Regions from separate parts of the Pectobacterium actinidiae genome, predicted to be linked through region 2. Evidence: predicted binding sites of a transcription regulator. Region 2 holds the regulator's gene; the other holds the start of a gene.
The links. Region 2 encodes Fur, which represses iron uptake genes when iron is present. Its sites were predicted from a motif close to ATAATAATGAGAACNACTATCAA; they were not measured.
Positions count from the first base shown of each region.

Region 1 (3,202 bases), 440 kb from region 2:
GCCGAGCTGATCGTCGATTGCGAGTTATAGAACTGGCTACGTTGTCGATTGTAGCTGCCACCTATCACCAACTCATGTTGGCGTCCCAGTAGCTCAAACGGGCCGGAAGCATAGGTATCCACCGCATCAACCTTACGGGTTCCTTTATTCCATCCACCGTAAGCACCGATATTGTAGCCATACGGATCAACCAGTATTCCGGTATCTTTATCCGGGAAACCATTGGCATACATCAGTTTGGAATCGAAGTTGGTTTCGCCATGCGTCCCGTTCATACGCACCTGCCAGCCGTTATCAAAACGCTGAGTCAGATCGGCAAAGACTTTTCTCGACGTTTTATCGGAGTAGCTCCAGTTCGGTGCGGGGTTAAATTTATGCCCAAAATTAGTCGGGCTGCCATCGGTAAACCATGTTGGCAAGCCGCCCCAGGTTGGGCTATCTGTGTTGTGTTCCTGGTAATCATAGCCAAGCGACAACGTCGTAGAATCTGTGACATCGGCATCAATCACGCCGTAGAGGAATTTTTTGCGGCTGTGGTAACGGTCAAGCCAGGTATCATTATCCTGATAGCCTGCAATCACACGCCCACGCACATTACCAGACTCCGTCAGTGGCGCAGACAGATCGGCCACCATCCGTTGTTTATCCCACGAGCCGTAACTCCCGGATACCGAGCCTTTGAATTCACGACTGTCCGCATGCTTGCGCACCATATTCACAGCAGCAGCAGGGTTGCCCGTTCCGGTCATGAGCCCAGTCGCCCCGCGCACCACCTCGATACGATCGTAAATCGCCGTGTCTGAGCCTGAATCACCAAAATCCCAGATTTCGTTAACAACCGTCGGAATCCCGTCGAACAGATAATTATTGATGCGGAAGCCACGAGCAAAATACGTCACACGTTCGGAGTCGATAATTTTAGAAGACACACCCGTCGTGTTCGCCATCACCTCGCCAATCGTTTGCAGATTCTGATCTTCGATACGCTGCTGGCTGATGACACTCACCGACTGCGGGATATCACGCGGCGTCAGCGTCATCTTCGTTCCGGCGTTAGTCACTTTCACGCTGTAATCCTGTGGATCGCTGGCTTCTGCGTTGGTATTAGCGCTAACGACAAGCGTATCACCTGAAGCAGGGCTTTCTTCGGCAGCGGCCTGAGCAGGCAAAAAAGAGGCTGAGATCAACAGGGCGAGAAGAGAGACGCCGAATGGTTTTACTCCGGCCAGCGAAGAATCACAAACGCGCGTTTTTTCGGCGCGAGTAACTCTAAAAGACATGGTATATCCTCGGTTAACTGATGGTGATTTTGGCGAGATGCTGAGGCAACTTTTGTCAACATTTGCACAGAAAAGTAAATGATAACTATACGCGTTATTATTACCATTTCAATTAATGGATTAATTGACTTAAAATACAAATAGATAAAAAAGAATAAATCACCATGCAATCAACAAGGCATTGTTACAAAAAGAACATACGATAAATTTATAGCAGCCCAGTGAGTCCAAGAACGGCAAACGGCAACGCAACTCCCGCCACTAAAGTTTGAACCGCAATGATGCCCGCCATCAATGGCGCATCACCGCCAAGCTGACGAGCCATGATGTAAGAAGATGATGCCGTCGGCAGCGCCTGAAACAGCAACGCCGCAATCGCCGCTGGACCAGATAGACCAATAATGGTGAACATATGAATTTAAAAGAAAAGCTTGAGGATTATACTGAAGAAGCATTTATTTCTTACTTGTCAGGTTTTTTTGATAATCCAATGGGGATTAAAGCAACGGGACCAGAAATATATTTAGATAATTTGGTTGAGCATTTTGACAGGATCGTACTTCATCCTGAAGGTAATGGTTTTTTTATCTATCTGATGGAAGAGATAATTCACTAAAAGGTATTCTTAACGAAATAAAATGTTGGCGAAAATCTCAAGGTCTTCCATTATTTAAAGACTCTGAGTGATCTTTTTATTTTGTCATACCCATGGTAAAAGGGTTATAGACTGATCGATACATTAGATCTTAAAATCTTCCTGAAATTTAATACGAAATTGCTATTAGCCCACAAGGCACCGGCACTCACGACAGCGGAAGTTATCATAATCTTTAGAGTTATGGACAATCAGCGCAGGATAAATCCGTTAGCGTAATAGAAAAAGGCGAGGTATTAAGTGGTGAGGTGAATGTCTGAAACAGCCAACTCAGGCTCAAGCCAGATTGATCATAACCTTTCCCGGTGTTTAGTCGGCATTAGGTTTCAAGAAAATTATAAAAAAATTAACTCACTCATAAAAAAATCTTTGATATAACATCCATTTTTATTATAAATAATCCGGTATTTTCCCTGGTGAGGCAAATACGTGCTTACTTGTTGATTATCATAAAGATACACAATCAATACATATCAGATTATGTTTCTTATCATAGAACAATATAGCAACCCAAGAACGAGTGAAATTCACTCTTGCCTAAATATGTTTTATATGATAAAGAAACATTCACATTGGAAGTATAATTTAGCGTGCTAATAATGAGGTTTTATTGTAATGAATCTAAATATTACTAACACACCAGATTCAGATGAGGAAGAGTTTGTAATAGCAAGCCTTTGGAAACACAATGAACAGTACGAAGCTGTTGATATTTCTCCTCTCTTTTTAAATTTCAAAGACGATGAAAACAATATTATCGCAGGGTTAATCTCCAGAACCTGGTGGGGCGCATTAGAAGTTCAATATCTTTGGGTGAGTGAGAAATATCGTAAAAGTGGGCTTGGGCGTCAACTTATGCAAGTTGCTGAAAAAGAAGCATTAAAGCGTGGTTGCCATCTGGCTTACGTGGATACATTCGGATTTCAGGCCAAGGGGTTTTACGAAAAATTGGGCTACAAAGAATATGGAAACCTACCGGGATATGCGCACAAGCATACTCGACATTACTTAGCTAAATTGATCCGCTGAATTAATTCCGGCCTATTAAGGAGGGCAGGATGCCATCATCACAAGCAAACATAACTGATTATATTCGTAATTTGATTATTATGATGGAATGTTTAAATGAACCATGGGGTATTAAAGATTTATCATCACGCCATGTTTATATGAATAAAGCCGCTTACCTTTATACCAATACGCCAATGCGTTTTGATATTGAAGGACGACTAGATGATGAATTCCCTGCCAGTTGGGCGGAGCTTTC
Region 1 is NZ_JRMH01000001.1:765,860-769,061, reverse strand. It holds gene fhuE (ferric-rhodotorulic acid/ferric-coprogen receptor FhuE) at 1-1,280, opposite strand, end outside; gene KKH3_RS03240 (AEC family transporter) at 1,489-1,692, opposite strand; partial or broken gene KKH3_RS03235 (bacteriocin immunity protein) at 1,693-1,967, shown strand; gene KKH3_RS03230 (GNAT family N-acetyltransferase) at 2,551-2,964, shown strand; gene KKH3_RS03225 (helix-turn-helix transcriptional regulator) at 2,994-3,202, shown strand, end outside.
Region 1: a site for Fur is predicted at 1,359-1,381, ahead of fhuE (ferric-rhodotorulic acid/ferric-coprogen receptor FhuE). Genes of this name have one in related genera too.

Region 2 (3,202 bases):
TAGTAAAGGGCTGGCTTACGTCGATGAGCTGACGCCTGAGCAGATTCGTGAATACCGTGGTACGCTGACGGCACCAGGCAAAAACAGCCCTTATCGCGACCGTACCGTGCAAGAAAACCTGGCGCTGTTTGAAAAAATGCGCAACGGCGGGTTTGCGGAAGGGACGGCCTGTTTACGTGCAAAAATCGATATGGCATCGTCTTTTATCGTGATGCGCGATCCGGTGTTGTATCGTATTAAATTTGCCGATCATCACCAGACGGGCAACAAGTGGTGCATCTATCCGATGTATGACTTCACCCACTGCATTTCCGATGCGCTGGAAGGGATCACGCATTCACTGTGTACGCTGGAATTCCAGGATAACCGCCGTCTATATGACTGGGTGCTGGATAACATCACTATTCCTTGCCACCCGCGTCAGTACGAATTCTCCCGCCTTAATCTCGAATACGCGATTATGTCCAAGCGTAAGCTGAATCAGCTGGTTGTGGAAAACGTCGTTGAAGGATGGGACGATCCGCGTATGCCGACCATCTCTGGTCTGCGCCGTCGTGGTTACAGCGCGTCATCTATCCGTGAGTTTTGTGTGCGTATCGGCGTAACGAAGCAGGATAACAACGTGGAAATGGCCGCGCTAGAGTCCTGTATTCGTGATGACCTGAATGAGAATGCTCCACGTGCAATGGCGGTGTTGGATCCGGTCAAAGTCGTAATCGAGAATTTGCCAGCTGAGCACGAAGAATTTGTCGCGATGCCAAACCATCCGAACAAGCCGGAAATGGGCTCACGTCAGGTCGCATTCAGCCGCGAAGTTTACATCGATCGCGCTGACTTCCGCGAAGAGGCCAACAAACAGTACAAGCGTCTGGTGCTGGGTAAAGAAGTGCGTCTGCGTAATGCCTATGTGATCAAAGCTGAGCGTATTGATAAAGATGAGCAGGGCACCATCACTACGATCTACTGTAGCTATGATGCGGAAACGCTGAGCAAAGATCCGGCTGACGGCCGTAAAGTGAAAGGTGTTATCCACTGGGTTTCTGCGGCACACGCGGTACCAGCAGAATTCCGCTTGTACGATCGCCTGTTCAGTGTGGCAAATCCAGGGGCGGCGGAGGATTTCCTGTCGACGATTAATCCAGATTCACTGAAAATTACGCAAGGCTTTGTGGAAGCGAGCCTGACGCAGGCGGAAGTAGAGAAAGCGTATCAGTTTGAGCGCGAAGGCTATTTCTGTGCGGACCGCGTTTACTCCAGTGCCGAGCATTTGGTGTTTAACCGTACGGTTGGACTGCGAGATACCTGGGTAGGCTAAGGCCACGGGTAAGAAGACAAAAATAAAACCGCCTTGGCGGTTTTATTTTTTTATGCGGTCGATTTATTTATCGCGTGGAATCGTGCAGGGTTTCATCCTCTCGGCAATCCCCTTCACTGCAATGCCCATAGAGATACAGACTGTGGTTGGACAGTTTGATGCCGTGTCTTTCTGCGATCTCACGCTGACGCGCTTCGATAGACTCATCGCGGAATTCAATGACTTTGCCACAGTCGAGGCAAATTAAGTGATCGTGATGATGCTGCTGCGTCAATTCAAAGACGGATTTTCCACCTTCGAAGTTATGACGAGTGACGATACCCGCATCATCAAACTGGTTGAGTACGCGATAGACGGTAGCAAGACCAATCTCTTCGCCCATATCAATCAGTTTCTTATATAAATCTTCCGCACTGACGTGATGGCAGACAGGGTCCTGTAACACTTCCAGTATTTTCAGTCTTGGAAGAGTGACTTTCAGGCCGGCCTTCTTTAATGCGGTGTTGTTGTCAGTCATGCGGGTTTAATCCTGTTGCTTACTTATCAATGGAGGCTGCCTAGCCTATGACATCGGTCGGCTCAAAAAATGCAAAAGCGTCTCAATTATAGAACCGCGCATACAAAATGAAAACAAGCGAATGTTAACAATATTGTCCCTATTCACACTATTGGTATACAACGCAATTCGTTGTTGGTGAATGAGGAAATGATGATGCACGTACAAAGCCGATGGGATTATTGTACAGGTTTACTGATAGAAGTTAAAAAAATGTATCAATTATTATGAAAGGTTTTACCTATCAATACTGTTTTGGCTCTGATAGCGCTTATCAGAGCCAAAATGGCTTAGCCAACCAGCTCTTTCAGGTTCAGCTCATCGCTGATCTGGTTCACCCACGTTGTCACGCGTTCGCTGGTCAGTTCAGGCTGACGATCTTCATCGATAGCCAAGCCGATGAAGTGATTGTCGTCGGCGAGTCCTTTAGAGGCTTCAAAGTAATAGCCCTCTGTTGGCCAGTGACCGACAATCGTCGCGCCGCGTGGCTCAATAATGTCACGGATGGTGCCCATGGCATCACAGAAGTATTCTGCATAGTCTTCCTGATCGCCGCAGCCAAACAGAGCAACCAATTTTCCTGTGAAATCCACTTCTTCCAACGACGGGAAGAAGTCATCCCAATCGCACTGAGCTTCACCGTAATACCAGGTTGGAATACCCAGCAGCAGAATATCGAAACCTTCGAGATCTTCTTTGCTGCTTTTAGCGATGTCATGAACATCAGCAACGTTGGTGCCTAACTGCTGTTGAATCGTTTTGGCGATGTTTTCAGTGTTGCCAGTATCACTGCCAAAAAATATTCCGATGAGTGCCATGAATTGAATAACCTCTTGATTCCTAATGGTATGGTGTAATATTTCACCCACTTATCTGTTAATAATAACAGACACTCACATCGGGAGAAACTCGTATCGGTAAGGATGCGTAAATCAAGAGTATGTGAAATGCGAAGGTAAGTAAGAAAACGAAAACATCCCTACGGAGACTAAAATCCCTATGATAAATAGGGATTATGCTCTCGGTCTGAGATTACGCGCACATTTCCTTAATGGTGTTGAGGTTATTTATTTATAACTGCGTTTCATTTTTTATGAATTCACTTTTTATTTTATTTTTTGTTTCGATTGTAATTAAAAGCAGACTTCTGTTTGTGAAGAATAAAAATCACGGAGCGGTACATTGCTATTCGTGGGAATTAAAGTGCTTACAAAAGATAATGTTTTTATAGAATTAAGATTTTGTAACATTTCTTGGGAATATTCTTAATTAATGAAAATAAGAACTATAACCATTTGCAACTGAAACGATGCAAGTGTTAAGGGAAGGTT
Region 2 is NZ_JRMH01000001.1:1,209,347-1,212,548, forward strand. It holds gene glnS (glutamine--tRNA ligase) at 1-1,315, shown strand, start outside; gene fur (ferric iron uptake transcriptional regulator) at 1,383-1,832, opposite strand; gene fldA (flavodoxin FldA) at 2,162-2,689, opposite strand.